Regions from separate parts of the Desulfosediminicola ganghwensis genome, predicted to be linked through region 4. Evidence: riboswitches for the same ligand, from Rfam matches in the RefSeq annotation. Region 4 holds a riboswitch; each other region holds the start of a gene.
The links. A riboswitch is a leader RNA that binds a small molecule or an ion and turns the genes downstream of it on or off. The one in region 4 is predicted to bind thiamine pyrophosphate.
Positions count from the first base shown of each region.

Region 1 (8,201 bases), 1.0 Mb from region 4:
CCCCTCTAAACGACTCACCAACGAAAGCTATAGACATTGATTTTACAGGCCAAATCTGAGACGATACTGTTACTCTTTGAAGTCAATTACCTTGGCTTAAATACGAGCACAGGATCATAACGTTTCAGGGGTGTATCCATCCCCTGCCCACGGAGGAGGGAGCGACAATGACCAGGCGGCTCAGAAAGCATTTTTTGTCGGCAACTCTGCTGGCACTCGTAATGGTTTGCGGATGCGCCACCACGGAAGGCTATAAGGACGTGGTGAACGCCTGGGTGGGGCAGCCGGAACTGGAACTCACCCAAACCTGGGGACCGCCCCAACGAACCTACGAAACGGAAGAATCAAAATTTCTCGTTTACTATTTTCAACGGGATATATACTTTCCCGGCTCACCCACCACCTACCAGAACTATTTTGATGAGAGCGGCACTGCCTTCCGCCAATCTTATGGTGGTGTACCGGACCGCACTCAAACCTATAGCTGCGAAACATTATTCGAGGTTATCGACGGGATTATAGTGTCGTGGAGTTTCCGGGGAAACGACTGTATTGCCGAGGAGCAGGAGTAGTCACGATATTTCGAAAGCAATCAATCCGCAATTATTTGAATTAATAGAGTTAAGAGACCAATCAAACCAGTAGATTCTCGCCCCAGTTCTCCTGCCTGGCTATTGTGACTTTCTGAAACATATTGGTCAGTAAATCGATAAGCATTAACTCTCCTGAAAGCGGAGTACCCACACCAGTAATAAGCTTGATCGTTTCTGAACCCTGCAAGTTGGCAACAATTCCCGGCAACACCCCCATCACCCCTTGCGGCTGGGTTGCATTTTTTACCAACTCGCTATACGGGTACAGGCAGCGATACGAAGGCCCCCCCTGGAAATTAAAGACGCTTACCTGACCACTATACTCACGGATAGCACCATAAACATACACTTTGCCGAGCCTGACACAGGCATCATTTATCAGATACCTGGTGAAGAGATTGTCACAGCCGTCCACTATAATATTGTAATCTTGAACTAACTCCAGAGCGTTCTCTTCGAGGAGTCTGCATTCATTCGCCCTGATGGTGATATGCGGATTGAGTGCCTGCAGCTTTTCTCTGGCAACGTTCACCTTGGAGTGGCCGACATCTTCTGACGAATAGAGTACCTGCCGTTGCAGGTTCGAGACTGAGACCAGATCATCGTCTACCAGCCCGAGCGTGCCAACCCCTGCCGCTGCCAGGTATAGAGACAGCGGCGAACCGAGGCCCCCTACTCCCACAATGAGCACCCTGGCCTTTTTCAACTTCTGCTGACCGGCTTCACCGACGCCATCCAGGATAATATGACGGGCATATCTCTCTTTTTCCTGCTCCGACAATATCATTCCTTCTCCTCTGCACCAGCTGTCATTATGCTATCCCAATCTTTCCAGACCGGCTCATACCCCTGGGCTCGAATCATCTCTGCGACCTCTGCCGGGCTCCTGTCATCATCTATGGTAAACTGCTCCAGCTCACCGCCGGGATTGGCATAACCACCGGGCTCGGTGCTCGAACCCGCACTGAATGAGGTAGCCCCCAGCCGAACCACATTATCACGAAACCTTCTTCCCTCACGGGTGGAAATAGATATTTCCATCTCAGGGGCAAAGAGCCGGTATGCACAGATCAACTGGACCATCTGCCTGTCATTGATAGGATGATTTGCTTCGTAACCGCCAGCATGCGGCTGCAACCGGGGCAGGGAAATAGAGTACCGGGTTCGCCAGTACGTCTTCTCCAGATAATGTAGATGCATGGCTGTAAAAAAGGAATCGGTGCGCCAATCCTCCAGCCCGAGAAGACAGGCCAAACCAATTTTGTGAATCCTGGCCCTGCCGAGCCTGTCGGGAGTTTCCAGCCTGTAACGAAAGTCCGCCTTACTGCCGAAAGGGTGATATTCGCCGTATTTTTCCCGGTTGTATGTCTCCTGGTAGATACAGACAAAATTCAGACCTGCTGCTGCCAGCTTTTCATATTCGTGCTGCTGAAGCGGCTGCACTTCAATTGCCAACTGGGAAAAATCATCACCAATTTCCCTGAGCACTTTAAGAAAATAATCGGCGTCCGCAACCTGGGGCGCCTCGCCACTGACCAGCAGAATATGGGAATATCCAAGCTTCTTTATCGCCTCGATTTCCTGTCTTATTTCCTCCATATTCAATTTCTTTCTACCTATGGCGGTCTTGCAATTGAAACCACAGTAGACACAACCGTTAGTACAGTAGTTGGAAAGATAGAGCGGAATATAGAGCTGGATGGTTTTACCAAATCTTTTCTGGGTAAGCTGCATCGAGCGCTGGGCCATCTCTTCGAGAAATGGCGCAGCCGCAGGGGAGATCAGAGCCTTAAAATCATCAAGCCCAAGACGTTCTTTGGCCAGGGCTCCCCGCACATCACTTTCCGTTTTAGCAACAATTGAATCGCTGGTTGCCTGCCAGTCATGGCGGATTAATTCATCATAAAAACTCATAACACCCCCTTACTCATTATCAAGAAAGGCAGTTAAGGGGCTGCTCGCCTCGGCATTGTCGCGTACCTCTGCCAGTCTCGCTTCATATGCCATACGACCGGCTTCAACCGCCATTTTAAAAGCTTGTCCCATCTGCACCGGGTTAAGTGAAACGGCAATTGCGGTATTGACCAATACAGCATCGGCACCAAGCTCCATTGCATACGCGGCATGGGATGGAGCCCCTATTCCCGCATCAACCACAACCGGCACCTGTGATTGCTCGATAATGATTTTCAACATCTCTGCAGTCTGGATACCTTTATTGGTGCCAATTGGTGCTCCTAGGGGCATAACAGTTGCCGCCCCGGCCTCTTCCAGCCTCTTGCAGAGAACAGGATCTGCCTGGATATATGGCATAACGATGAACCCCTGTTTTACCAACTCCTCGGTAGCCAGAAGCGTCTCAACCGGATCAGGCAGCAGGTATTTAGGGTCGGGGTGAATTTCTAGTTTCAGCCAATTGGTACCAAGTGCCTCTCTCGCCATCTGGGCCACAAAAACAGCCTCCCTGGCATTACGCACGCCAGAAGTATTTGGCAGCAACTGAAGCCTCGGATGATCGAGATGACGCAAAATATCATCATTGTTATCTGCCAGATCGACACGCTTCAGCGCCACCGTCACCAACTCACTCTCCGACGCGATGATGGCATTGCGCATCAGATTGTTTGAAGCGAATTTGCCGGTTCCCGTAAAAAGACGAGACTCAAATGTGCAATCTGCTATTTTCAAAGAACTTCCACTCACGATTCTTCTCCTGAGATATAGAGTAACCACGCATAATACGCATATATGATTTTGGGATTACAAAAAATGCTGCGTAAACTTATGAAACCTGTTGCCTGATGGCAGCTATCCTGCTCTGGGGATTTTCGGCATCAAGAATGAGTGATGAAATGGCAACACCATGGACACCTGAAGAAATAAGCGGTGCGATATCTTCAACCGCAATTCCGCCAATGGCGACAATTGGAGTTGTAATCCCCCGCCGCCGGCATTCCTGCATTATGGTCCGATACCCCTCAAGCCCAAGAGTCGGGCTCAGATTCTTTTTGGTTGAGGTAAATCGATACGGCCCGAGCCCGATATAATCGACGCCTTGCTTGTGTCTCAGCTCAATATCTGCAAAAGTATTGCATGTCCCGCCAATGATCGCCGAGCTACCGAGCAAATCCCTGGCCATTTGAGGCTCACCATCATCCAGGCCGAGATGAACGCCGTCGGCACCAAGTTCCGCAGCCAGCTCAATGTCGTCGTTGACCATAAATGTTGCCTTGAAACTCCGGCAAATCTCGGCCACCTCCTTACCTACTGAAAGCTTCTCATCCCGATCGGCATCTTTAAAACGAAACTGCAACCAATCTATCCCTGCGCGACAAACGACCTCCGCTTGCTCCACAAGACTGGAATCAGGGCGTGGGTCTGTAATAAACTGAATTTTTCCAGCAATCATAATAATTCTATTTTTATAAGAAATTTAAGGTACTCTAATCATAGCGACCAGACAGAATCGTGGCTCAGATTCGGTCGGCAATCTTCTGCAAATTTCGAAAAGCACTTACCCGCTCGACCACTCCTTCATGCTGCCAGATAGTGCCAAGAGCGGCAGCACCCCAGCAAATACTGGAGGAAAGTTCAGGAAGCTTTTGTGCAGTTATACCCCCCAGGGCAACCAGTCTTCTGCCGGAACTGTTCGTACAGTTGTGCAGTTCATCAACAGAAACTGCCGACAAATACCCCTGCTTGGACACCGAATCAAAAACCGGGCTGATAAAGAGATATTCATAGATACCGGCCAAACACTCGACTTCTTCTATGGAATGGCAGGACCTGCTGCGACTGTAAGCAGGCGTGGTGCTACACGGATGAATCGATCTGGAGGGAAGATGAGCTCCGCGAAGCTGGTATTTTTCCAACAAATCATAATTGGAATGGATCATTATCCTGGGGTGGTGAGCCGGATCAATCCCATCCAGCAACTCAGCCATCTGAAGATTACTCCACCCAGGTTTACGCAGGTGTAAAATCTCAAGACCTGCTGAAAATAATGCGTTAATTGTCTCTGTCTCCGCACCATCAAAACCGGGAGTGGAAATAACCAGCAGTTTCATCTCAGCCCCCCTGAGTCGCCATAACAAGCATTACCACATCGCCGTCAGACAGCACATGGACTGGCCAATTATTCTTGGGGATAACTGCATAGTTGACGGCTACAGCGAGACCTTCTTCCGTCATATTCAGCAAATGCAGAGCATCCTTTACGGTGGCCTCTTCGGCCAGCGCATACTTCTGATCATTAATTACAACGTGCATGATTTACTCTTATTCATTGTGCTGAATGTTAATAGCTTACAAACTTTGCCGCAAAAGGCGAAAAACAGAGACCAACACAATTCAAATCGAGGGGGGGGGAGGAGGTGGAGAAAAACAATGATTCCCTACGCCGGCATTACCCGGATCAGGTTAAGGGTATAATCTCAGCTCGTAATCCACGGGCACCCCTGTTCTTTGAAATGTAGCTTGTTTATTACTGTATAGAGCAAAAGAAAGCTCGAAAAAAACTGACACAAATTGATGAGCGAAATTGGACTGGCTTACAATTATTTGTTTCAACAAACTTAAAATTTTAACCCAAAATGGGCCATGGATATGGATCCATGGCCCCTCCAACTCTCTCTGAATTGTAACGCATAAAATTTTCTAAATTATAACTACAAAGAAAAACAGGCCCTTTATCATAACATTGATTAAGAGCCTGTATATACATCAAAATGTTTTCTGATTACCCCTGAGAACCAGCAACCACTGGCCGGGAGTGAGGCGTGGGGCATCACATTGATGTGTGAATGAACCGGCAACTACGACAAGCTATTTTTTTATCATTCGATACCCTAAAAGTAATAAAACGGCACCACCAGTAGCTATGAGCAAGCTGGAGAAGTTGAAACCGGTTACGGTGCCGAAGCCAAGCCTGGTTGAAATGAAGCCACCCACAAAGGCACCTACAATTCCGATAATAATTGTTACGATAAAGCCACCGGGATCAGCCCCCGGCATAATAAATTTCGCTAACAAGCCCACAACCAGGCCAAGGAAAACCCAAGAGAGAATACCCATATCCTGCCTCCATAATTTAGCACCACTTTCATTTGAAATGACTTCTCGAAATAGATGTAGAGGACTCACGTCTCGACAAGTCCCATCTTGCTATTATCACGAAAGAGCAAAAGCTTGCCCACATAGCCTAACATTAAAAACGCTTTCACTCATGTCCAGCAGGCATTTGTCATACCCCAGTGGCAGAATCGGCCAGTGCACATTTGATAAAACACTGCAATTCCCTGCCACCAGCCTATATCGAGAAATAATACTATGAGATTGCTATATTACATAACCTAGAGCCACTCCGGAGGAGGAGTAACACCGGTAATGATGCAGTAAAGAAAAATTATTTCAACGGGCCTTTTTTACCGAGTCATGTCTTCAATTGCCAGAAACCAGCTTTGGCTCCGGGTGTCTCACACTTCGAATCTGACGGTATGACACCAATGGGCCCAATTTCGATTATCCAGAGCCTTTCTAATAATAGACCCTTAATACATGCCACGAACCACACCACATTTTCGACCTGTCGTGCGATACCTCTCTTGATATTTTTCAGATTAGCTCTGAAGCTCAGCAAAAGCTGGTCAGGAGTTAGGCGTGAGATGGCAGGCGATTACACCGTGAACATTGAATTCAATCTGTTCTTCACTTCATACGCTGAATGTTACATCGTAAAATCGTTGCAACCAAAGATGGCGGTGATGTAGTCCTTCCTCCCCCCCTTTCATCTCCCATCACAAATCGTAATCTGAGGTTCAATCGCAATATAATTTTTTTTTAAAATTTTTCCGTCACTTACACAACCATCAAACCACCTGCAATTCGAGGCAATTCAAGCGATAGTTGCCTAACAACTTAAATCCGTTTAACAAGTAGGCCGTATTTTACATTGACACTACATCAATTTGTTATAAATATAACTACACCTAACTATTATCAAGAGCATCTACGACTATTTACACGAACTACAATATAAAGAGAGCATTATCCGCCAAAACCTCCATTGCTCTTGCACCCCCAAAGACCTTAAAAGGACCGTGGAAAATAGAAACACCCAAATAAAACAGAGGGAGAATATGAAATGAAACTTTTACAGGCTTTCTCAGTTGTTAGCTGCAGCTTGGGCCTTTTGACTCTGACAGGTTGTGGCGGTGGCGGCAGTTCAACCGATACAGCCAATGACATAGCCCCCCAACCTTTTTCTGAATCAGGATTATCCGCCGGATTTGATGTTGAGATAAGTGACGGTACTGTTACCGTTACAGACCAAGGTATCAGCTCTAATTCCACAGCAGAAATTGAATATAATTCCAATGGCGATGTGCAAAGTGTGTCAGTCACCACCCCTAAGGGAACCATTGATTGGAATGATAATTCCGGCACAATAAACCCTATCACAGATAATTCAGTGATACTTGTTTTAAGCGACGATAGATCCAAGCTGGGAGCATTTTCAGATCCATATAATGCAGGCTTCGACTATCAGACTTTTGGTATATGGTTTAACAAAGTTGACGATTCCAACAGGTCTTTTGAGGCAATCACAATAGGTACACTAACGCCTGACAGCGCAATCCCCTCGACAGGAAGTGCGACATTTAATGGATCAACAACTGGTTTTTATATAGATACGGGATATGACGATCCGTTTCTTACGCAAAGTGATTTGGAACTTACCGCAGATTTCGAGAATAGAAATGTAACCTTCACTACAAGTAATACTCAAAAGTACAATTTGGCCGATACTGGTGGATTCACCGATGCTTCAGACCTTGATATAACCAAAAATACCTTAAGTATTAGTGAGGGATCCAATAAATTTTCAGGGCAATTAACGACGGATAATGGACTTACAGGCGGTGCAGAAGGAAAGTTTTACGGGCCAAATGCTGAGGAAGCCGGTGGAGTTTTCTCATTGGTTAGCACATCAGGCGATTCAGGATATGTTGGTAGCTTTGGAGCAGTAAAATAAGTCAATAAATTGAAATTTGCTCTATGACATTCAAAAGCCTCTTTTTTCTGGCTATGCTTTTACTGGGAAGCGGAGGCTTCTTTTTTCCAGCATCTGCTGTCGCCGCGCAAAAGGTAGTTCTCCAATCTGACGCAACAGACCCACTGCAGGTTCTCTTTGAGGTTGGTCTTGTGGAGCTCAACAAGGGGAACACCGAATCCGCAGTTCAGATATTTCAGGCCCTGGCCCAGCAATCACCAAGCCCTCGGGTTCAGCTCGAACTGGCCAGGGCTCTCTACCTGGATCACAAATACCGATCAGCGAGAGAACTCTTTAACAGCGTACTGGACAGGCCGAACATCCCCTGGGCCGTCAGAAGAAACATTGATGTCTATCTTGATGAGATAGACTCACGACTTGGCTTTGTACACCTCGATTTCGCCCTGGTAAGTGACAGCAACCCCTGTAATTTCACCGACAAAAAAATTATTACCATCCTGGGACAGCCCATGGAGGTTATTGAGCCTGAGAATAATGAACAAATTTGGGGAATCAATTATTCACTGAGAGCTGCCCGTGCCCATTTCGATGATAAC
Region 1 covers NZ_CP050699.1:4,983,880-4,992,080, forward strand. Annotated here, with positions in the region: gene FCL45_RS21430 (hypothetical protein) at 168-572, shown strand; gene FCL45_RS21435 (HesA/MoeB/ThiF family protein) at 634-1,380, opposite strand; gene thiH (2-iminoacetate synthase ThiH) at 1,377-2,507, opposite strand; gene FCL45_RS21445 (thiazole synthase) at 2,517-3,296, opposite strand; gene FCL45_RS21450 (thiamine phosphate synthase) at 3,376-4,002, opposite strand; gene FCL45_RS21455 (thiamine phosphate synthase) at 4,067-4,660, opposite strand; gene thiS (sulfur carrier protein ThiS) at 4,662-4,862, opposite strand; TPP riboswitch at 4,968-5,062, opposite strand; gene FCL45_RS21465 (GlsB/YeaQ/YmgE family stress response membrane protein) at 5,418-5,666, opposite strand; gene FCL45_RS21470 (transferrin-binding protein-like solute binding protein) at 6,736-7,626, shown strand; gene FCL45_RS21475 (surface lipoprotein assembly modifier) at 7,650-8,201, shown strand, end outside.
Region 1: another riboswitch for thiamine pyrophosphate. It lies ahead of thiS (sulfur carrier protein ThiS); the one in region 4 lies ahead of FCL45_RS01450 (NRAMP family divalent metal transporter).

Region 2 (8,201 bases), 920 kb from region 4:
ATCTTATTGGAGGATATTACGATGAAACAGGAAAAGAAAATCAATGGAATCAATGTAGACCAGTTATTCAGTACGATAGAGCTCATTAAAGAAAAACCAGAAATTGCTCAGTTTAAATTTTGTGCAACAAATCGATGGATCGACGGTACTCATAATAGAGCGACGATAAAGAGTTTTTATGGTGCCTGTCAGGAAGATGATACCCGAGACCCTATAGTTTTCGAAATAGATGAACCACCTGTTCTTTGCGGAAACAATTTGGGTGCCAATCCAGTTGAGTATCTTCTTGCGGCCCTGTCAGGTTGCTTGACGACAAGTCTGATAGCACATTCCGCAGCATTGGGGGTTAAAATCAAAGGCGTGAAATCCAGATTTGAGGGAGATTTAGACCTTCGCGGATTTCTTGGAATATCAGAGGAAGTTCCTGTTGGATACAAAAATATTCGTGTGTTTTTTTCAATTGATGCAGATGTTTCAGAGAGTAAAAAGGAGGAACTGCTTCTGATGGCTCAGAAGTATTCACCAGTTTATAATAGTATTACCAAGCCTATTGCGGTATCCGTGGAACTGGATAGCAATTGGATTGAAATGTGAACCCCATGATAGAGGATTATATCCTCTCTGACTTAGGATACGGTCAAACTGCATTATTGAATGCATCTGACAGTTAAAGCGATACCGCAAGACTGAACATACCTCTGTCTGCAATGAATATCTTCGCTCTACACACATGATTCACACCCAGTTGTGTAGATTCATATTCTGATTTTGAAGATACTTCCTGAAAGTATTGAGACTTGCTACAAAAGAGGTATCAGGCAAAATCGAGCCTTGCTGCCAGGATGTGTCCAGCCAGTTCACGAGTTTGACATTTAATGAACAAGATGACCTCTCCCCCTTCCTCACCTCTCTTCTATCTGAAACTCTTTCTCATCATATAAGGTTTCGGCCCCTTCTCCTTGTTCATGCCGTTATACATAGCGATCCGCTGGTTCTTGCCGATAAAGAGACGTAACTGGGTCAACCGTTCCCACAAAAGCGCCATCCTGGTGTCCTTCTTCCAGGCCTTTTTGAGCAAGAACTTACTTGCTGCAACCGCATCCGGGCTCTTTTCGCAGATTGTCCGGGCAAGTTCTTCCGCTTCAGCCAACGGCTCATCACTCACCTTACTGATCAGCCCATATTCCGCCCCTTCAACTCCTGAGAAGAAACGGCCGGTCATGGTCAGTTCCTGGGCAATATCGACCCTGGTCAGGCGGGACAAGGTCACCATGCCGCTCATGTCGGGGATCAGCCCCCACTTCATCTCGAGGATGGAAAGTGTGGCCTCCGGAGTGGCAATACGATAGTCGCAGGCCAGAATGATCTGCATGCCTCCACCGAAGCAGTTGCCATGCACAGCGGCGATAACCGGAATTGGCATATCCCGCCAGACATGGGCAACGCGCTGGAATACGTTGTCTTTCGTCCATGGCAGCTTGGCAAAGAATTTCGGCACCATAAGTGGATTTTTCGCCACATACCCAAAGTCGAGGCCTGCACAAAAAGAAGGCCCATTACCTTTCAGGATGACGCAACGAATCGACCGGTCCTTACGAATCGTCCGGGCGGTACTGATGATCGCTTTCAACATCGCTTCATCCAGGCCGTTATGTTTATCCGGTCTGTTTAGGGTCACATAAGCTATGTGATCACGAACTTCTAACTGTACTCTGTCGGTATCGGTCATGGCGGCTCACTAGTATTGATTAGAAACATCCCGTTTACGTTCACGTAATATATTTATCAAAATGTGAATTCATTTGCCCGTATTTTCTGGTAATTTTCACTCGAAACGTCAATGAACCTAAAAATAAAACTTTTGGCTCAATCAGCTGTAATATAGCTATTATTGTTCAGCGGCACCCTTCGGCATTCTGAAAAGAAACAGTGAAGGAGAAACAGGCACAGAAGGTTTGACAGCTTTAACGTCCAGACTCAAAGCAGCAACCAGAACTGAGATAGAACGCAAAAAAGGCCGAACACCCTCTGGATGTTCGGCCTTTTCGGCAATGCTGGCCAGGGGAAACCCCTCTGGCCTATATGAAAAACACCCCGATTCCGGAATCGGGCTGAGTGGACACTGGCTCCCCGGGACGGACTCGAACCGCCGACAAGGTGGTTAACAGCCACCTGCTCTACCAACTGAGCTACCGAGGATTAGTCGAAATAACTCCACTAATACGTGGATTTATCCTGGAAAAAACGTTGCACCCCCAGACAGGGGAGGGCAAATTACACCATTTTTTTTATGGCTGCAAGTTTTTTCACTCTCTCTTTTCAATTTCTCACACCAAAGCATGCAAAGTAGCCCCCAACAACCGCTGTACATACTGGCTTCAGGCAGGAAATAGGAAAAAAATGCGCCCTGTAACTCGATTCGTTTTGGTTACTGATAAAAACAACAAAAACCCCAATCCCCAGACTGTTCAGATTGCGGCTTTATTGTTTGGTGCCAAGGTCGGAGCCGAACAGTGGAACTCCATTCGGCTCTGTCCCGAAAATGATATTAAAAAGCTAGTACTTCCGCTGTTATTGAGCTGACTTGCAGGCCGTAGCCTTGCTTGCTTCTTTCCTTTGATCCATCATTTTATACGCGCAAAATTCACCACACATAGTGCACGCACCATGGGCTTCTGCCAGCTCTGCTGTTGCACCTCTTCGTTTTCTGGCCAGATCTGGATCAAGCGCGAGTTCGTACTGTTTTTCCCAGTCCAGATTTTTTCTGGCCCGTGACATCTTGTTGTCCCACTCCATCGCACCGGGAATACCTTTTACAATATCAGCAGCGTGACCCGCTAGGCGGGTTGCCATAACACCTTCATGCACATCTTCTATGGTCGGCAGACAGAGATGTTCGCTGGGGGTTACATAGCAGAGAAAATCCGCACCGGCACTTGCCGCTATAGCGCCGCCGATTGCACAGCTTATGTGATCGTAGCCTGGTGCGACATCGGTCACCAGGGGACCGAGAACATAGAACGGCGCACCATGGCAGAGTCTCTTCTGTAACTGGATGTTGGTCTTGATCTGGTCAAGCGGCACGTGGCCAGGTCCCTCGATCATCACCTGTATACCGGCATCCCAGGCACGCTGCGTCAGCTCACCAAGGGTCAACAGCTCATGGATCTGGGCCCTGTCTGTTGCATCGGCAAGACAGCCCGGGCGGAAACCGTCACCCAGCGACAGAGTTGCGTCATAAGGCTTTACCAATTCCAGTAAGCGGTCAAAGTATTCATACAGGGGATTTTCCGCATTATTGTGCTGCATCCAGGCGCAGGTAAAGGAGCCTCCGCGGGAGACAACCTCCATGATGCGTCCCTCGTTGTCCATCTTCTCAAGTGTTGCCCGGGTAACACCGCAATGAACGGTGATGAAATCGACGCCGTCCTCAAGATGTTTCCTGATACCGTCAAAAATATCATCCACACTCATATCGACGATGGCTTTTCCTTTTCGAACAACGGTGTCGCATGCTGCCTGGTAAAGAGGAACGGAACCGATACAGATATCGGTTTCGGCAATGATTGCCGCCCGGATTTCATCGATCGGTCCGCCGGTGGAGAGGTCCATTATAGCGTCAGCACCTGCGGCTACTGCTGCTTTTGCCTTGGCAAGTTCGTTCTCAATGGAGGTATCGTCTTTACTGGTGCCGATATTAGCGTTGACCCTGGTTCGGATTCCCTTCCCTACCGCCAGCGGCTTTCCGCTCGTTCGCCTGTTGTTCCGGCATACTATTGCCGTCCCTTCAGCGATTCGATCTCGAAGTATTTCCGGGTCGAGACCGGCTTCTGCGGCTGCTATCGATACGTCCTCGGTCACGTATCCTTCACGCGCCAGTTCCATCTGTGTTTTATACATTGTTGTGCCCCATAGTGAAGATATCGAAGGGTTCGATCGGGGCGCGGCAGGATGCCGCGGACGATTCGACCGTTCCCTCCGCCGGTATTATCCGGATCAGGTTCAAAGGGTCGATTCGTTATTCTACGAAAAACGAAACTCTCAGTCCGAAGACTCCCCCAGGTCAATAAGCATGCAACTCTTTCTGATGGACAGTTGCATTGAACATTTTCCCGGGAAACTACCAGTCGCTCCTCGCCAGGTCAAGCTTTTGTGGAGAGCGTTGAGGATGGTGTGGATAAGAACCTGGCCTGCAAAACAAAATAACCAATGTCCAATCAGAGTTCTTTCCCACAAATAATCGACCACTGTAATCGTGGCCGATCTCGAATGGCGCGGGCACCAGCTTTTATCGTCACCTGCTTCAAACAAAGGTGGGGCGATAACCTGCCCCCACTTTATCAGGCTATGCCGTAGATCATGGATTCATCTCGTACTGGTCTTTCATGCTATACACATACGTTTCCCAGATGTGCTGCAGCTGCTTCGGGTTCACTGCCGGGCGTTTTACCATCCTGGTACAGATCTTCTGCTGGATGAAGCTGGTGGAGCCTTTGGTATAGAGTTGCAGGGCAAATTTCGAGAAGTCCCGGATCATGACCTCGAAAATCTGGTCGATGAGTGCCGGGTCAATCTTCATCAACTTGGCGTTTTCGAGGATCAACTGGCCATACACCACGAGGGTGAACAGTTCGCCGAGGTTGAGCAGAAAATCAAAATCCTTGATCTGTTGCTTGCTGGGCTTGCCGACAACCAGCAGGATCTTTAACAGCCTGATTTGCTTTTTGAAAATTTTGACGTTGGGCGAGTTGAACTCTTTGTAAATCGTGCGATAATCGTGAAAGCGTGTTTTGCCCAGGCCCTTGGTCGCCCCCTGCCTGAAAAGAAAATCGTCATTTACCGGCGCAGTTTGCCGCGGCGTTTCGCTATAGCTGCCCGGCTTGAAAAAATAATTGGCCATGAATTTAATAATAAGCGCCATGTTTACATGAACGGTACCCTCAAGTTTAGGGAGCGCCCTGATATCTCTGGCAGCCATCTCAAAGTACATATCCTTTTCAAAACCTTTGGCGGCAATAACGTCCCACAGTGCGTTGACGACATCTTCGCCCTGGGTCGTCACCTTCATCTTGACCATTGGCGTAAAGAGCAAATAGCGCCGGTCCTCGGTACCTGCGACGCGCATGTAGTCGATGGCCCTGAGAGCAAAAAGCTTCATGGCCGTAAGCCGCGCATATGCATCAATAAAAAGCTGCTGAACATGGACGAAATCGGTGACGTAATGGTCGAAAAGATGGCGGTTGGCAGCGTGGTTGATTGCCTCGTGGAAGGCGTGGCTACAGATGCCTATTGAGGCCCAGCCGAGGTTGAATTTGCCGACGTTGACAGTATTGAGCGCCATATCCCAGGCATCCCGCCCCCTGGCCAGAATGTCATTCTCGCTGATGGGGTAGTCGTTCAGCTTGTATTCTGCGACGTAATTTTGCGAATTTATGACATTTTTTACGAGTTCGTAGTTCTCGTGCTGGGAGTTGACTGCGAAAAAGACATAGTCGCCGGAATCATTGAACTTGCCGAACGTTGAAACCAGGGCCGCCTCGTTGGCGTTGCCGATATAATATTTCGAACCATTCGCCAGCCAGCCCGAATCAGACTGTGGGGTAAGCCCGACGTCGCTGGTGTAGATATCTGCACCATGCTCTTTTTCCGAGAGGCCGAAAGCAAAAATCTCACCCTCTCCCAGGAGGCGCGCAGTTTTATGTTGAATCTCCTCGTTGTTACTCATCCAGATGGGGCCAAGACCAAGAATAGTCACCTGCCAGGTGTACCAATAACTCAAACCGTAAAAGCCCAAAACCTCGTTGATGGCGCAATTCCTGGACGTATCCCAACGTTTTGCTCCATCACCGAACTTGGCAGGAGTAAGAAATGTGGCAAAGAGTTGCTCCCGATGCGAGAATTCGAGGAAGTCGGCGTACCAGACCCGTTCGTGATCGTCGTGCTTGAGCTGCTCCTTGCCCTTGGTCTCAAAAAACTCGATGGTCTTCAGCACCAGTTGCCTGGATTCGCTGTCAAGATGCTCGTAGGACACAGTTTTAGGGTTCAGGAGCAGGTTTCTGGTTACCTGGATACTCTCATCCTGCGCTGAGTCCTGGTTGGTTTTTGCATTCCCGCTATTGAGCAACATGGCAATACCTCCTTCAGGTTATAGATGATACTGATGAACAAGCCGCTGATATAAACTGGTTAACAAGCGTTAACTTTGTGGGCTAAAAAAAAAATCAGCATGCCTCTGCTCCGGCATGGAACCGATTTTCGCTTTATCCTTGTTATTTCAAGCCATGCAGCAGGCGCTGATACATCCGCCAATATTTTTCCTTCATTATCGTCGGCACATCAACGACCTTTTTTGAAACATACTGCGCGAAAAAGCCGTTACAGGTGCAGAGCAGCAACATGGCGACCTCCTCCGGATCATCGCGGCGCAGGCTGCCCTCAGCCATGCACTCCTGAATTCGTTCCACCATGAATTTCTGGCTTACGGTCGCGTCTTTGGCCAGTACCCCTTTGACCTTATGCTCGACGGTGTGATCCATGGTCAGAAAGAGTATCTCATGATATTTCCGCTGCTCGGTGGCAAAAGCGAAAAAACGCCTGGCTGCGAGATCGAGACGTTCCATCCCGGTTGTGCCGAGCAGGGCCGGCTGCAGGTAGGAATCGAAGGTTCTGAAACCTTCCCGCAACACCTGGTGGTGCAGGGCCTCCTTGTTCTCGAAATGACGATAGATGGCGGTGGCCGAGATGGCCGCCTTCTCTGCGACCTTGCGCATGCTCATGCCCTTATAGCCTTCAAGCAGATAAATGTCGCAAGCCGCATGGAGAATTGTTTGCTTTGTTCCAATCATGTTAACAGCTGTTAACATAGCCTGAAATGTATGGCAAGAATTTTCTCAAATGCATTTTTAATCAAAACAATTACAGTGAATTAACCGACCAGTGATATTGCCGGGCATTTCCTGCATCAACAAGGAGGAAGGAATGGTTGGCCGAAACACTCCCCTGCAGAGCAGATGATACGTATTCAACGTGTCCGTTAAAATGGGGGGAGGTTCACTCTGCCGAGCAGTCTACACTTTTATAGACTTTATTGCGTAGAGATAGGGAGAGATATCCAATGGATGATTGAAAACCTGTGCACTGCTCTTGCCCCTGACAAATCTTACCCTGGGGTGGCAAGAAGCTAGTCGGATTTTCTAACAGGCCATCTTTGCTTTACTATATATAGCTGGGACTAAACGCTCAGATGGATTAAATTCTTCTATGCGTGCTATTCTTTCAGAGACATTCTCACTTTCAGCTGAGGTGTTACATGCAATATGGTGCCATGAATTTTCCAGTCAGACCGATACTGGAAGAAATCGAGATAATTTCACGGTTGGGGTTCGACTATCTCGAGCTTGCCATGGATCCCCCCATGGCACATCACAGTATCGTGGCATCGAACAAGGCAGCCATCTCCCGGGCTCTGAAAGATTCCGGGCTGGGATTAGTCTGTCACCTGCCCACCTTCGTGACAACTGCCGACCTCACAGCAAGCCTCCGTCAGGCATCATTTACAGAAATGCTCCGTTCCCTCGACGTTGCGGCCGAAATGGGCGTGAAGAAGGTTGTCCTTCATCCCAGCATGGTTATTGGCATGGGCTCCTTCATTCTGGAAACAGTCAAAGGGCATTTCTTTGATTTTTTGTCCGAAATGGTCACCGTCAGCCAGCACTTGAAGATATCTATCTGTCTCGAAAACATGTTTTCACGTAACCTGCTGGGCGTGGAACCTGAAGACTTTGAAGAAATCTTCAGGCTATTCCCTTCTGTCAAACTAACGCTGGATACCGGACACGCCAATATCCATGACCACCAGAAAAGTCGTCTGCAAAAATTCGTTCAACTGCATGGCGCCCGCATCGGCCATCTTCATTTCAGTGACAATCACGGCAGACGGGACGACCACCTGGCTATTGGAGAAGGATCTGTCAATTTTGATGAATTGGTGCGGAGCCTGCAGGGCGTCGGATACGACGACACCCTCACTCTCGAAGTGTTCGATGCCAATCGCAACATGCTTGTTGATAGCCGTGAGCAAATCAAAGCGATGCTCGAAAACCGGTAGCGGCAACCCATGCCCCGAATCCACTCATCGGTAAGCAGTGTTGCCGCGAAGACGGAAAAGATGCATCTGTAGTCGTTCTGGCCTGAATCCTTTC
Region 2 covers NZ_CP050699.1:1,255,062-1,263,262, reverse strand. Annotated here, with positions in the region: gene FCL45_RS05390 (OsmC family protein) at 22-594, shown strand; gene FCL45_RS05385 (crotonase/enoyl-CoA hydratase family protein) at 914-1,729, opposite strand; tRNA gene FCL45_RS05380 (tRNA-Asn) at 2,124-2,199, opposite strand; gene thiC (phosphomethylpyrimidine synthase ThiC) at 2,572-3,900, opposite strand; TPP riboswitch at 3,956-4,070, opposite strand; gene FCL45_RS05370 (acyl-CoA dehydrogenase family protein) at 4,358-6,127, opposite strand; gene FCL45_RS05365 (TetR/AcrR family transcriptional regulator) at 6,270-6,845, opposite strand; gene FCL45_RS05360 (sugar phosphate isomerase/epimerase family protein) at 7,325-8,107, shown strand.
Region 2: another riboswitch for thiamine pyrophosphate. It lies ahead of thiC (phosphomethylpyrimidine synthase ThiC); the one in region 4 lies ahead of FCL45_RS01450 (NRAMP family divalent metal transporter).

Region 3 (8,201 bases), 2.7 Mb from region 4:
CTTCTCACGAGTAATTGCCAGTCCTGATGCTCTACTATCCCTGGACGTGCTTATTCAGTCGTTTGGTTTAGGTCCCATAAAAGCGAACACAATACTCCTCAACTGGCTTGAAGATAAAGATGATACTTCCGTTGCCCGCACAAGGAATTATGTGAAATATCTTAGGAGTGGTTATCGAGCGGGATGCCATCTTGTAATTTTCAAAGGCGATCAGCGTAGCTGGGATGAGGTTGAACTTGTCGAGCCTGAAAAACGGAGAATAGATGTCTGGTGGCGAGGTGATGCAACGAGCCGGCTGATGTTGCTACTGGCATATCTCACTACCAGAGATAAGCGGTGGGATGGTGCTACCATTCGGGTACTGGCTACCAATTATTCTGACCTGTCGGAAAAGAGTCTTGCTGATCTGCAGCAAACCATAGGTGAAACACGCATCAATGCGGAAATGATCCTGGTGGAAAATGCAAATCATCACTCTATCTCAAAATATTCTGCTGATGCTGAACTCACCTTTATGGGGGTTACCATAAGAAGCGAAGGTGTATTTGATATATTTGGCGATAATGTCCAGATTATCGAACACACCAATGGTTTGCTGGCACTGGTGCAGGCCGGACAGGAAGTCGATCTGGGTGCAGAACCGGAAGAAGGGGAGGCGGGTGATCTTGCTGAAGCGCAGGATAATCTCGACCGCCTGAAGCAAAGATTGAAAAAGGCTGAAAAGGCTGCTGCTGATGCGGCAGCTAAAGCCAGGACGGAGATGGATAAGATAGAGCTCGGTGGCTCAACGCTCGACCAGGATCTTGTCGATCAGTTGCGACTCGCCCTGCAGGCACGTGAAAAATCGGAACTTGCTGATAAGAGAATGGCTCGTGAACAGGCTAAAGTCGATCTGGCAATCAAAGAAGCTGAAGGAGGAACTTCAGAGCTTAAAGACGATGAAGCAGAGAATACAGAACACGATAATCCGGAAGATGGGGGCGGAGTAGATCGCCAATGAATTAGGATACCAAGAACCTGCATCCGGTGGTCTTACGCTTTGGTGTTTCCAAGAAGTGTTCAATCAGCTATGATGCCGATTGACGTTGACTCTGAAACCTCTTGTTCGCACCTGAACTGTCCTAGGTCGGCAGACAGGTGCGAACCTTTTTTTATGATCTGATAGTTTTCAGTGAGTGGAATTTTTCATCGGGGTATTGCTACCAGAAAGGCAGCTGGTTATGAGTGGAATAGATATAGACAAACTGACGGAACTACTTTTGCAGCAGCGGAAAGAGTTGATCGGGCAGAAAAAGGCCGGTCAGGCCTCCACCCGCACTGTCGAATTGGATCAATCAACTGTAGGACGCCTCTCAAGGATGGATGCCATGCAATCTCAAGCTATGGCACTTGAAGGCAAGCGACGACGAGAGATACAACTTACCCGCATTGAGGCAGCTCTTGAACGAATTGAAGAGGGGGAGTTTGGCTACTGTGCCATGTACGATGAAGAGATTGCAGGTCGCCGTCTCGAGATTGACCCGGCCAACCCTTTCTGTGTGCACTGTGCTGAAAAAATCTAGAGAAAAAAATCTGGTAATCATTGGTGGCGCCGGCAGAAATGTTGGTAAAACCGAATTCGTCTGCCGCCTGATACAATCGTTTTCAGCTGAATATGACATCTATGCGTTGAAGGTCTCTGCTATTTTCCCGGACGAGCATCTTTATCATGGGGATCACAGCCGTGATTTTCTTGAAGGAAAACTGTTTGAAGAAAATCGCCTTAATGGTCCAAAGGATACCTCCCGTATGCTACGGGCAGGTGCGAAAAAAGTGTTCTATCTTAGAAGTGATGACGCAGGGATAGAGGCAGGGTATCGGGAATTCTCGAAAAGAATTCCCGATAATGCGCTTGTTGTATGTGAATCAAACAGTTTAAGGTCGGTGGTTGATCCTGCTATTCATATTGTTGTGCGTTCTGTATCAGGCGAGATAAAACCGAGGGCGTTGGCGCAGCTTGCCAGGGCGAATCTGGTGGTGGTTTCAGATGGCACTTCCGGTTTTTCTGAACTCAATTCTATAGAAATCGTAGATGGCAATTGCTGGCAACTGATCCCTTGAGGTAATTTCAAATAATAAGGCGGCTTGGTGTCTGGTGGTACGTATCACCCTGGAGCTCTCTTTAGCCTGAAGTGCGCATGAGGGATTCGGGCTAATTAGCTTCTAACTGTTGTTCTCTCTCTGTAGTAATTGCTCGTTTCTGGTCCGAACCATAATCTGCCGACATTGTCAGTAAGGCAAAATAGTATCCGGCGGCTGCAATTATCAGAACCAGTATAGTGATACGCAAAAATTCCCACGGCTTTTGCCAGAGGAATACCAAAAGGACCACTCCTACAATGGCGGCAATGATGGGGTAACTGACGATAAATTGATAAATGGTCGCGTAGATATCAGATAAAATCATAGTGTTTCAAGTAGTATAGTTGATTTTGGGAGTATCTCATAGCTGTCGCAATTCATTGCGTAGCTGATGTGAAGATAATATGTAGTCACAAGTTATGCAAATTCCAGACCGATTTATTGGCTGCAGGTAACTGCTTCAGTCAGTTTACTCTCTGAATACGTTGAGGTATTCAATTTTATGTTGCCGGCTTAATCTGCATGACATACCATTAATCGTACGGTCAATCATTGTAAGTACAAGTTGATACGCGGGAGCTTGGAATAACCAGGCTGAGAGGGGTCTGAAAGGGCCCGACCGCTTAACCTGATCCGGATAATGCCGGCGGAGGGAAAAGTGTGGCTTTCAGCCATCTCCGCTCTGGGGGTGGCTTTTTTTATTGCACACGCTCCTCTGCCCGAAAGTAGTATCTGATTGTAAAAACTGCAGATCAGAACTGCTTCTCCGGGCAAAATTTCACTTTAAAGGAAATAAGTATGAATGGAGCGATTTGCAAGTTGAAGAGAGTATTGTTAATTTTTGCTCTCGTGTTCATTTTGCCTGCCTGGTGCCATGCAGGACAGACGTTAACTTTGATGACCCATGACAGTTTTAATGTCAGTAAAGAAGTTATTGCCGAATTTGAAAGAGAAAATGACGTTGTTGTTCGGTTTTTAAAGTCAGGTGATGCCGGGGCTGCTCTTGTTCAGGCTATCCTTTCTAAGAATAACCCAATGGCGGATCTCTTCTTCGGGGTAGATAACACTTTTCTATCCAGAGCTATCGGTGCAGATATCTTTGAACCGTACCAGTCTCCCATGCTGGAAATGATCCCCGATCGATTAAAGCTGGATAATGAAAACAGGTTGTTGCCTGTGAGTTATGGTGATGTTTGCCTCAACTACGATAAAGCCTGGTTTAAGGAAAAGGGGATAGCCCCACCAACTGACCTGACAGATCTGACCAGGGCGGAGTATAAAGGCCTCATTGCAGTGCAGAATCCGGCTACGTCCTCTCCGGGTATGGCGTTTCTGCTTGCAACCATAGGCAAGTTTGGCGAGGGCGATTATCTTAATTACTGGAAGAAGTTGCGTGAGAATAAGGTGCTGATTGCCCAGGGGTGGTCTGATGCCTACTTCGGACACTTCACAGCTGCTTCAGAGGGGGATCGCCCTATAGTGGTGAGTTATGCTACCAGCCCACCGGCAACTGTATATTATGCTGAGACTGAGCCTGAAGAGGCTCCAACCGTGGCATTAGTGACCGATGACAACGCTTTCAGGCAGATCGAATTTGTGGGAATCCTGAAAGGGAGCAAAAATGTCACGGTTGCCCGAAAATTTGTCGATTTCATGCTCAGCAAAACGTTTCAGGAGGACATTCCCCTGCAAATGTTTGTCTATCCGGCCAACAGCGAAGCTAATCTTCCTGAAATATTTATAAAGTATTCAAAAGTCGCAGAGAAACCGTTAAAGGTCGATCCCGCAGCCATCGAGACCAATAGGGAAAAATGGCTGGAGGATTGGACAAACGTGATGTTGCGATAATTACGGATGTTGGGTCTCGAGTAGTCTTTAAAACAACCAGTCATTAAAGCATAACCCCGATATCTCATCGGCACAGGTATAGGAAAGCGCGGAGTTCGTTGCACCAGATTCAGGCAGCCTGTTTGATTGGAAAATGTGAATAAAATTAGATTAATGAGCAGTGCAAGGGGATTGGCTCCAGGGCATTGGCGACATCTTGACTACGCAGGTTGTATAACCTGCATGTTGGTGAAATTTACATAGTGGTCATGGGGAATGCTGGTTAAAGGTATATTGTTACTGGGGTTGTACTGGTGAATGAACAATCTCGAAATTCGCTGCGGTGGCTGGTTTTTTCCCTGCCTCTGGTTTTCTTGGCACTGTTCTATTTTTATCCGTTAACCAAGATCGTGCTGTTCTCTTTTTTACCGGAGGGCAGCTGGCAACCTGAAAGGCTTGCCAAACTGGTCGCCAGTCCTGTTTATTTCCGTATTCTCTGGTTCACCATCTGGCAGGCGGCACTTTCCACCTTGCTGACTTTGCTGATTGCCCTTCCTGCAGCCTATATCTTTGCCAGATACCAATTTCGCGGCAAGAGTCTTCTGCAGGCAGTCATGACGGTTCCTTTCGTGCTGCCAACCGTTGTTGTTGCCGCAGCCTTTCGGGCACTTTTGGGGCAGAATGGGCTGGCGAATGACTTGCTGATAAATGTGTTTAATTTCAGCGTGCCTCCAATCAGGCTCGACCAGACTGTCTATTTTTTTCTACTCGCTCACGTTTTTTATAATTATTCACTGATTGTCCGCATTGTATCAAGTTACTGGGCCGGTCTCGATCCTAATCTCCGTTTGGCGGCGCGGATGCTTGGGGCATCACCCTGGCAGACTTTTTTACGGGTTACCGTGCCATTGCTCCTGCCCGCTATTGGGTCCGCCGGGCTTTTGGTTTTTATTTTCTGTTTCACCAGCTTTGGGGTGGTTCTCATTCTTGGTGGCCCAGGTTATGCCACTATCGAAGTCGAGATATATCGTCAGGCTGTGCAGATGTTTAACCTGCCTATGGCTGCCGCTTTATCGCTCATCCAGATAACTATCAATTTTATCCTGATGTGGATATACGCCAGGCTTGACACAAAATCGAAGAGTTCTTTCTACTCTGCCTCTGTGGCAGGGGGCGCTGTGCGCCCCGTAACTTCTTTTGCCAGGCTTATGATCATCGGTAATGTCTGCATTATGTTGCTGCTATTGGTAACCCCCCTGATGGCATTGGTGTTGCGCTCGTTTACGGGGCAAGAGGGATTGACCTTGGTCTATTATTCAGCGCTGTTTTCCACCGAGGCCCACTCAGTCTTTTTCGTTGAGCCGATCAAGGCTGTAGCCAACAGTGTTGGGTTTGGTATTGGAGCAATGTTGATTGCAGTTGTGCTTGGGCTCATGGCCTCGGTTTTTCTGGCATCTGATCAAGGTAGAAGAAAAGAGATTGTAACTTCAATCAGGCGTTACAAATCTTCCACAACATTGTGGGACGCTCTGATAATGTTGCCCCTTGCAACTTCTGCCGTAACGCTGGGCTTTGGCTATATCATTACTTTAAATGCGCCACCCCTCAATTTGCGTGATTCGCTGGCGTTGGTGCCAATTGCTCACGCCCTGGTGGCATTTCCCTTTGTGGTTCGCTGCATTTTGCCTCAACTCAGGCAGATACCACAATCGCTTCGGGAAGCAGCAACAATGCTTGGTGCATCACCGGCTCAAGTATTTTTTCAGGTTGATCTGCCGATAATCAGGCGGGCAATTCTGGTTGGGGCTATTTTTGCATTTTCTATCTCGATGGGAGAATTTGGCGCTTCAGCTTTTGTTACCAGACCGCACACTCCGACAATGCCTGTGGCAATTTTCAGATTTCTGGGCCAGCCTGGTGAGATGAATTACGGGCAGGCAATGGCTATGAGCACGATTTTGATGCTGGTGACTTGCTCGGGATTCTGGTTGATTGCAAGACTCGATCGATTGCGGAATGCTTTACGGTGATCCGGTTGCCCGGAGAGGGTTGTAGTGAAAAGTAACAAGGTAAGGACTAGAATGAAAACCTCTAAATTACTTGAAGTGACTAGCTTAAATAGCCGGTATGGCGATGAAAACGTACTCCAAGGTGTAAGTTTTACTTTGGAAAAGGGAGAAGTCCTTTGTCTTCTCGGGCCTTCCGGTTCAGGTAAAACCACTTTGCTCAGGATTCTCGCGGGCCTTGAACGGGAGGAGTCAGGGACCATTCTCTATAATGGAAAAGACCTGCAGCCAATTGCTTCACATAAACGTCAAATTGGCATGATGTTTCAGGAATATGCGCTTTTCCCGCATAAGACAGTTTGGCAGAATATTGCGTTCGGGTTGGAGATGCAAAAACTCGAACACGAAAGGGTGCAAGAAAAAGTAAAAGCTATGCTGGTGCTCGTTGGTTTATCCGGCTTTGAAAATAGACGGATAGATCAACTCTCAGGCGGCGAGCGCCAGAGAGTGGCGTTGGCCCGTTGCCTTGCGCCGGAACCGGAGTTGCTGCTTCTTGATGAACCGCTGGGTTCACTGGACAGGACCTTAAGAGATCGTTTGACGGCAGAGATACGTGCGATCTTGAAATCCATTGGTGTTACAGCTGTTTTCGTCACCCATGATCAGGCAGAAGCATTCAGTGTGGCTGATAAAGTTGCAATATTAAAAGATGGAATCCTGCAACAATATGACAGTCCCGAAAACGTGTATAAAACCCCGGCAAACAAGGTTGTGGCTGAGTTTTTGGGTTTTAAGAACCTTATCAGATTGTCAGGAAGGGATAGAAGTGTACCCGAAGGTCCATTTTGGCAGCTCGTGGATCATAGCATATTCGAACCGGACTCCAGCTATCTTGTTCTTATCCGGCCGGATGGTGCAAAGGTATTAGAGAATCAGGAACAGGTCCCACGTGGCTGGCCGTGTATTTCCGGACTAGTAACTCTTTCTCGTTTTCAGGGAGCAAGTTACCGGCTTGAAGTGAGAATAGGGGAGGAGCTTTTACGATTCGAGCTACCTTTAGATCCTGCACCACCTCCGGAAGGTGCACTTATAAAGCTGGCAATAAATCCTTCAGCCGTCAAGTTGCTGCCATCTGAGTGATACGCAGAAAAAATGGTTCATCAAAATTCAGGAATATCGTCATGCAAGTCGTGATTGTTGCAAATGGTTCGGGAAATTTATCTGAGAAATTCTGTCATATCGCTCAAATGGCAGACACAATTATCGCAGCAGATGGAGGAGCAAACCTTTGTGCTGAGGCCGGTTGTATGCCTCATATTCTCATTGGTGATCTGGATTCAATAGATTCTGATTTGCTTGTGGAGTATCAGCAGCAAGCAATAGAAATTCTCCGCTATCCCACCAGGAAAGATGCAACAGATCTCGAACTTGCCTTGGACCTTGCCATGTCCAGGGGAGCTGTCAAGATAGATCTCTTTGGAGCGATAGGAGGTCGCTTGGATATGAGCTTGAGCAACCTTATGCTGGCCAGTCAGGAAAAATATTCTAATATCAAGGTATCAATTCATGATCACTCGAACAGGATTCAGATACTGCATCCCGGGAATCATGATGTAGATGCGGAATCGGGGGAGAGAGTATCTCTGCTCCCAATTGTTGGCGATGTCCATTCAATAACATTGGAAGGGGTTGAATATCCACTGGCCGATGAACCATTGAATTTTGGTTCAAGTCGAGGGCTGAGTAATGTGGTAATTGGAGAAGGTGCAAAGCTCTTTTTTACCAAAGGGGTTCTTGCAGTAATATGTTCTGATCAAAATGAAATATCAAAAGAACTGTAATCTTACGATTTGGCTAACAATGGAGTTTCATTTTCAGTAAAGCTTTAGACGGTTGTTGCAATACAGGGGTGCAGAAGCCCAAAACTTATTGAATGAATGCTGAGGGGAGGAGGGATGGAGTTTGTTGAGGCGAGCAGTTCCCATACGGATTTTAAGCTTCTCACCATGTTGCTCGATATTGAATTGGTAAAGAGATATGGGCCAGAGCAAAAAACGTATGCAATGCATAACCAGATTGAAATCGATGAACCGGCCATAATTGGTTACCTGGATGGTAGGCCCATGGCCTGTGGCTGTTTCAGAAAGTTTTCTGAAAGCGCGGTGGAAATTAAGCGAATGTTTGTGGCTGAAGAATGCCGGAGGAGAGGCTACTCAACCATCATTCTCGACCAGCTTGAAGCACTTG
Region 3 covers NZ_CP050699.1:3,243,826-3,252,026, forward strand. Annotated here, with positions in the region: gene FCL45_RS13740 (amino acid permease) at 1-1,000, shown strand, start outside; gene FCL45_RS13745 (TraR/DksA family transcriptional regulator) at 1,221-1,562, shown strand; gene FCL45_RS13750 (molybdopterin-guanine dinucleotide biosynthesis protein B) at 1,546-2,100, shown strand; gene FCL45_RS13755 (hypothetical protein) at 2,192-2,446, opposite strand; TPP riboswitch at 2,684-2,793, shown strand; gene FCL45_RS13760 (thiamine ABC transporter substrate-binding protein) at 2,920-3,969, shown strand; gene FCL45_RS13765 (ABC transporter permease) at 4,263-5,978, shown strand; gene FCL45_RS13770 (ABC transporter ATP-binding protein) at 6,030-7,094, shown strand; gene FCL45_RS13775 (thiamine diphosphokinase) at 7,136-7,795, shown strand; gene FCL45_RS13780 (GNAT family N-acetyltransferase) at 7,910-8,201, shown strand, end outside.
Region 3: another riboswitch for thiamine pyrophosphate. It lies ahead of FCL45_RS13760 (thiamine ABC transporter substrate-binding protein); the one in region 4 lies ahead of FCL45_RS01450 (NRAMP family divalent metal transporter).

Region 4 (8,201 bases):
GCATTACCAGGGATACCTGGTTGATATTACATCCCTCAAAGATAGTGAGGAAAAATTTCGCCTGCTTGTGGAACATGCACAGGATTCGATTTTTCTCACAGATACTTCCGGTCGTATTCTGATGGTCAACCAGCAAGCATGTAGCTCCACCGGCTACAGCAGAAAAGAGCTGCTGACCATGACCACAGATCAGATTGAAGTAGGTTCCTCAAAAGCCGAGATAAAGGATATTATCCATGAACTCAACCAGGGGAGGCTGGACAGGACTCTCGGCCTGCACAGAAAGAAAGATGGAACAACATTTCCCGTAGAGGTTGCCCTGTGCAGTTACACAACCAGGGAAAAGACATTTGTGCTGGGGCTTGCCCGTGACATCACTACGCATAAGAAAGCAGAGCAGGCACTGGTTGACAGTGAAAAAAGATATAGGAGCATATTTGAATTCACCCCTATCTCCGTATGGGAACAGGACTTAACAGAGGTAAAAAAGTATATCGATAATCTGGCGGAAGCAGGGATTACCGACATTCAGTCGTATTTTAGGTCAAACATCGAGGTCGCCCGGGTATTGGCCCGAACAGTAAAAATAGTCGACATTAATTCCACAAGCCTGAAGCTTTTTGAAGCAGATACCAGGGAACAGCTGCTCAACGAGTATTCATATGTGTTTACCGAGAAACAATCGCTTCCTCTTTTTATCGAGGCTGTATCAGCACTTGCCAGTATCGGTTATTCAGAGTCGCAGTTATACAACATTCGCACACTTAAGGGGAACAGGCGCGTAGCCCGGATCAGGGGAGCGATTGTGCCCGGAAGCGAAGCCAGCTGGTCGAGGGTGCTGTTCTCCATGGGTGACGTGACAGGATTACTTGACGCACAACGACAGGCGGAGATAGCGAATCAGACCAAATCCATTTTCCTTGCCAATATGAGCCATGATCTGCGAACACCCATAAATGGAATCTGGGGGACTCTGCAACTGCTTCAGGCAGAGGCGCTGGAAGAGAGCGCGCGGGGATATGTTGAAATGGGCATCAACTCCTGCAGGCGTCTGACGGGTCTGGTTTCTGATATACTTGATATCTCAAAAATAGAGGCCGGCAAAATGGCCCTTCAACCGAAACCGTTCAGGCTCCGGGATGTTCTGGGCGGTATCGATACCATGTTTTCCTTGATGGCTTCGGAAAAGAACCTCACCCTGTCATTTACCCAGCATACAAACGTTCCGGACTCCCTGTATGGAGATGACAACAGGTTGTCTCAGATCTTGATGAATCTTGTCGGCAATGCAATCAAGTTCAGCCAGACAGATGATATTCACACCGAAATCGATACGATACATCGAACCACAAAAAAAGTCTGCTTACTGATCACAGTCTCTGACAACGGCATTGGGATCGCTGAAGATGATATCCCCAATCTTTTCAACCTCTTCACCCAAATGAAGAGCAAAACGGGCGAACAGGGAGCGGGGCTTGGCCTTGCTATTGTCAAGCAGCTTGTTCTCCTGATGGGGGGCGGTATCTGCGTTGCCAGCCAGGAAGGGGTGGGAACAAGCTTTTACCTGAACTTACCATTTTATCTTCAGGAGCAGAGTGCTGATAACGTTTCTTTGCTTAATTCCCTGGAACAGACAAAAAACATCGGTTCTTTTAATGCCCTGATCATCGAAGATGATTATGTCAGCAGAATCGTCATATCGTCTATGTTGGAGAAAATCGGAGGCAAAACTGACCAGGCTGGAACCGGAGAGGAAGGTTTAAAGCTGATAGGGGAAAAGGATTACGATATCGCGTTTGTCGACATCCAGTTGCCGGGTATGAATGGTTTAGATGTAACCAGGACACTTCGCGCCAACCCTATCGCGAGCAAGGCGAATATTCCAATTATTGCGATGACAGCAACTGCAATGGCCGGCGATAAAGAGAAGTGTATCCAAGCCGGCATGAACGACTATATCACCAAACCAGTCGAGACCAACTTCTTACATGCGTCTGTTCAAAAATATGTCGGTTTACAAACGAAGCTCTAGGCTCATGCCCGGAGCTGCTGAAAGGATCGTACCCGATATGTGAGGAAGGTTTCTAAATATCCTTACGGAATTGCCTTAAATTGCAGTCATGGTTTGCCCATCTCGTGCACAACAGTCAAAGAGCAGAAGATAACCGGGGCTGCTGGTCTTATTTATACCCCCTGCGGTTCACCTCCGGATTCACGCTCTTTCACATCATGCAAGCCATAAAAGTCGTAAACCGATTAAAAACATTAGCGCTAGAACAATTAGGCGAAAAAGTTCCTGCGATACTCTTTTATTTTGAGCATTACCCAACACACCTCCAACAATAATTATTGGAGAAAGTACCAGAACAAGGACTAAAACCTGGTCGATGATAATTTTAATCCCTTAGAATCGGCGTATTGCAAGTGCCGAACCCGAAGTTTATGCAAGCTATCATCAGTGATTTCTAGTTCTCCAGGCTTATGATTTCCATGATTAACTGCGTATAGACCGCACTGGGACGCAAACGAATTTAGATGAGAGCTACGCACAAACTCACTGTGGATCCCAGCTTCCCCCTGCAATGTGGTGCTTGCGACTCTCAGCTGACACGTAATAAACTCCTACTTATGAGCATAACAAATGCGAACAACTCAAAAAAGCCGGTGACAATCACAATTGTGATGGCACCGGTTTAACCTGATGGAGGCAAATCTAAAAGGGACTGACTAAAATTACACGAGTTGATACAAGTAATTCCACTCTGCCCCTTTTTGTTACAAACCATGAACTACATATATTGATTGCCGCAAAAGCCGAGCCCCTGGCCAACACTGGTAAACGCATCTGTATTGATAATCTTCTCTCTTCCGAAGGTGGCGGTGAGATAGCTGTTAATGAGAGGGACATTTGATGTTCCACCTGTCAACATCACTTTGTCTATCTGGTTGTTACCGAGACCGGCGCTGCTGACCGTGGTCTTTATCGAGTGTATGATACGCTCGATGTCGTTTGCTATGGTCTCATTGAATCGAGCGATGGCAACCGGCTGGTGGACTGAAATATTGTAGTCTTTATACTCAATCACCGTCTGCTCTCTGCCGGAAAGTTCAATTTTCGCTTTTTCAATCGCCTTAAACAGTGAATAACCATGATTGTGCTCAATCAATGAAATGAGGTTCCGAATGCATTGTGGCTCGTCGGCAAACCGTTCTATTTCATGCAGATATCTCATCGTTTTGGGGGTATTGAGCTGCGGAATTAAATGCCATTTTCGCAGTCTGTTCATTATCGAACCGGGCATACTGACCACGTTCTTGGTCATGGGGTAGGAAAGCTTGACATTTTTACCGAATGTTTTGGCGACCTCCGACCACATCAGGCTTGAATCAAGGGTGTTACCGCCAACAGTACAGCCGCCGAGAGAGAGGATATCTTTCCTTCTCTCAAGGTAACTTTTTTTATTTCTGCCGCAGGCTTTAAGAACGGAAAAATCTGAAGTACCACCACCAAAATCACAAATGAGAACGAGCTGCTCCTGATGAGCGTCTAATGTCTGTTCATAAAAGCTTGCAGCGGCAACCGGCTCATATTCCAGATATATATTTTTGAATCCTGCCAGTCGTGCAGCATCCAGGAGGCGCTTCTCGGCCAGTTCTTCCTTCTCTTTGTCTTCTGAAAAGACTACAGGGCGACCAATCACCGCATCGGTTATCTCACTTTTAAGATGGTTTTCGCCCTTCGATTTTATGTGTTTCAGTACAAGGCTGACGAGCTGCTCCAGTGAATGTGTGGTGCCTGCTATGTCGGTGCTTTTGAAGTTAAGATCTGGCAGATATGTTTTCACAGACTGAATGTATCTGCCTTCCGCATCAGTTTCTATATATCGCTCAATTGCCTGCTGGCCGAAAAGGAATTCTTTTTCGAAATAATCATAGAAGATAATTGATGGTAAAAGTTTTGTGTTGGTGTTGTGTTCATCAAGCTCAATTGCTTCTGTCTGCCCATCAATATTTACTGACAGTGCTGAATTCGATGTGCCGAAATCGATGCCGAATATTGCACCCATTACCATAACTCCTTTACGTACTGGCATTTCCGCTGATAAGCGGTTTCACAAATGCTCGAATCAATAATGATATGTTAAACACACCCATAAAATGGGCATAGTCCTCAATTTTTCTTGCAGACACAGTGAACCCGGAACACTGCCTTACATGGGCGATGTCGTGTGCAAATGTTAGTAGCTGCAAAACAGAAGGGGCTGTTTACACTATGACGCGGTAAACAAGTCAAGAAAAATAAGGATTATTTGAATAGTGCAGACCTATGCACGTCGCCTTCTGTTCAAGCCATCTACCGGAGACAAAACAGGTTTTTGGTAGCTTTATAAATTTATATCGTGGTCTGACCTTATTTGATTGTGTTTGATTGGTGTTTGATTGTGACTCCGTTTGATTATCACCCTCCATCCTCATCCCGTCCACAATGATTAATCTGTTTACAGTATTGGCAGCAATGCTGTAGAAACACCCTTTGAAATAAGGTCAGGGCGATGTGTCCTGCGTAATGTACATGGCCTGATGTTTGCGTCTTAAATCGAACACTTCTTCCCGGCGCTATTCAACGGTTCCAACTGAGTGAGGTTATTTTGTCGACATATATTGTGGGAGATGTGCAAGGCTGCCTTGCTGAACTCAAGCTGTTGCTTGAAAAAGCAGCCTTCAATCCACAGCAGGATAGTATCTGGTTCGCCGGCGACCTAGTCGCCAAGGGCCCTGAATCATTGAAAACATTACGATTCGTGCACAGTCTTGGGGACAGTGCAACCGTCGTTTTAGGCAATCATGATCTGCACCTGCTCGCGGTCTCCCTCGACCTTGTTCCACCTAGGCCCAAAGACAAAACCGCCCCGATCCTGACCGCGCCTGATAAAAATCAACTGCTTGACTGGCTGCGTCAACAACCGTTGCTGGCAGAGCATGATGAATTTGTCATGTGTCACGCCGGGATCTCCCCCCAATGGGATCTGCCGACAGCCCGAGACAATGCGCGGGAAATCGAGAACCTGTTACGCAGTGAAAACTGGCCATGGCTTATTGAACAGATGTACGGCAATCAACCCGATTCCTGGGATGAAGAGTTATCGGGTATAGAGAGATACCGGTATATCATTAATGCCTACACCCGGATGCGTCTTTGCTTCAGCGACCAACGTCTGGATATGAGATGCAAGCTGTCGCCAGGCAAGATCAACGGCAATGGCCTGCATCCGTGGTTCGCCTCACCTCAACGTATCGCCCTGGAAAAAACAGTGATTTTCGGCCACTGGGCCTCCCTGGAAGGATGCCACGACAATGATAACAACGTCATCGGGCTGGATACTGGCTGTGTCTGGGGCAGGTTCCTGACCATGCTGCGCTGGGAAGATCAACACTATTTCCGGCAACCGGCACTTTCTGCCAATCCGCAATAAACCAGCCACCGCTCATCTGCTAAGACTGCACCATTCAGACAGCGCCACCACCCAGCGCATCAGCTGTTTTGCATCCGGGCAAGAAACAAGGCCAGCTCAGAATCATCGGTCAGCTAGCCCGCTGGTTGCCGCCCATGATTCAAAATGATTTGCTTTTTAGTTGATAAATCATTAGTAATTCCACGTTCCGATTGGGGTGTTTTGCAATGTCTGCAGAGCTGAGATCATACCCATCGAACTTGATACAGTTCACACTGTCGCAAGAAATTCGAAGATCGCTTTTCCCGCTGGAATGTTCTTTCCGGCATCGTAGAAAGCTTCCCCTTCCTTAGACAGTCTCGCTATCATGAACCATTTTACCTGAAAGAAAAGAGCGTTCATGAAAACCGGAGCAGCCGTTGCTGACTCTCCAGAACTTAAGGAACAGAAGATCCCATGCCAGTCAAGTACGTTCGATATGCAAGAGAGATGGGTCCCGCGTGGATCATCAGCGCAGTTGCCTGTGGGCCAGCGACATTAGCCAGCGTGGCCATTGCCGGTGTCAGCTATGGGTACCAGCTGCTGTGGGTAGTGATCCTCAGTGCGGTATTCGGCACCACCGCACAGTATCTGGCAGCCAGGGTAGGCATCCTTGAAGGTCAGGGGATTATTGCCGCAACGGAAAAACATCTGGGGAAACGCTGGGCATGGGTGCTCACCGTAGACGCGCTGCTGGCAACCTGGCTGGCGGCCATGGTGCTCATGAGCGCGCTGTCGGGCATCACCTCTCTGGTTACCGGCGTGGACACCCCATTTTGGGGCATGTTGTACGGCATACTGATCTCGGTATTTCTGGTGCGCAAGGGATACCGGAAATTTGAAACGCTCTGTAAAATTCTGGTGATCTTTGTCGTTGCCTGTTTTGTGGCCACGCTCTTTATGGCGGAACTCTCTCTGCCTGGCATTGTTCAGGGGCTTCGTCCCAATCTCCCCGGGGGGCTCAACGCGGCCATGATGATGGCGGCTATCATGGGCGGAGCCGTTCATGTCACCATTATCGGCATGCATACGTACAATACCAATGCCAGGGGCTGGAAACAAAGCGAGCTTTCGCTGGCCCGGTTCGACACCTTTACCTCCATGGGCCTGGCCCTCGGTCTCTACAGTGTGGCCATTTTTCTGGTGGCGGCAGCGGTTCTCCATCCCAACGGCATAGCGGTAACCAGTGCCACGGACGCGGCCCTGGCCCTCAAGCCATTTCTGGGGGACAATGCGATGAAGATTTTCATGATCGGGTTGTGGTGCGCCACCTTGACCACCCTCTCTCCCACCTTTATGGCCGGGGCCTATTTTATCTCGGACAAGATGGGATGGGAGCTGGATGTCAGGGACAAGCGCTTTGCGGCCGCCATAATAGCAGGCTGCCTGGTCAGCATGCTCGGCCCTTTCGTAAAGGGCGGCTTTTTCCTGCTCCTGCCCCTGATGCTGGCTTTAGGCCTTACCGGCACCCCTCTGATCATTGCGATCATTCTCTACCTCTTGAACAGGTCTGACGTCAGCCTGCGAAATTCAGCACTGCTGAACCTGATGGGCGGCCTCACCCTGCTGGTCACCTCATTTCTGGCGGTACGGTTTCTGCTTACCAAAATCGGGATCGCATGATGACAACTGACCATATTGAACAGTATCTCAACCGGCAGACGCTGATTGCAGGAGATGTCAATTCAGGCAAGACCACCAAAACCGGCCTGATTCTGCAGCGGTTTTTAGAGGCAGGCTATGGCCGGCAGATGGCTGTTCTAGATTTGGCCCCGGCAACGGTTGCCGGAATCGGCGGCAAGCTTGCTCTTGATTCCGGCAACCCGGTTCTCTATCTGACCGCCGACATTGCCGCCCCGCGTTCCATGGGCCGGGACGCTGCCCACACCCTGCAGCTGGCCACGGAAAATGCGCGAAAAATAGAAGAGTTGTTAGAAGAGTTCAGGGGAGACAGACGTGACATCCTTTTTATCAATGATGCCACCCTCTATCTGCAGTCCGGTAGCCTTGAGCTGTTTCTCAAGACGCTGGAGATGAGTGCCACCAGGATCATCAACGCCTACTATGGCACAACTTTCGCCGAGTCAGACCTGACCCGGCGGGAAAGACGGCTATCCGATAAATTGATGGACGCCAGCGACCAGGTGATCCTGCTTTAGCCCAAATTTCTCATGAGCCCATACAGCACAGCCTGAACTGAAGAGGAAACTAGTACACAGGTGGTACAGTTGGCACCTCATTTCAAGGCCTGCCCCTCCCCTTCCGGACCCAGAACTAAAAGTTTGATAAAAAGAACGGAATCATCACCGCGTTCACAAGATCTATAAAGAATGCGCATACCAGCGGCACAATGACAAAAGCCAAATGAGACGGGCCATAACGCTTTGAAACCGAGGACATATTTGCCATTGCGGTTGGAGTCGAGCCGAGAGAAATACCGCCAAAACCCGCACAGACGACAGCGGCATCATATGTTTTGCCCATTGCCGGGAAAACGATGAAAAGAGTAACCAGCACTGCAACCAGTAATTGCGCAGCCAGAATGGCTAATATCGGTCCGGCTAAATCGACCAAAGTCCATAATTGCATACTCATCAGTGACATGGCTAAAAATGTGCCAAGAGAAATATCTGCAAGCAGGGCGATGGAGGGTTTTCTGCTTGGCCATCTGGTCCCCGACCACCTCGGGAATGATTCCGGTATACAATT
Region 4 covers NZ_CP050699.1:331,474-339,674, forward strand. Annotated here, with positions in the region: gene FCL45_RS01435 (PAS domain S-box protein) at 1-2,032, shown strand, start outside; gene FCL45_RS01440 (Hsp70 family protein) at 2,790-4,067, opposite strand; gene apaH (bis(5'-nucleosyl)-tetraphosphatase (symmetrical) ApaH) at 4,650-5,474, shown strand; TPP riboswitch at 5,657-5,757, shown strand; gene FCL45_RS01450 (NRAMP family divalent metal transporter) at 5,910-7,115, shown strand; gene FCL45_RS01455 (hypothetical protein) at 7,112-7,651, shown strand; gene gltS (sodium/glutamate symporter) at 7,767-8,201, opposite strand, start outside.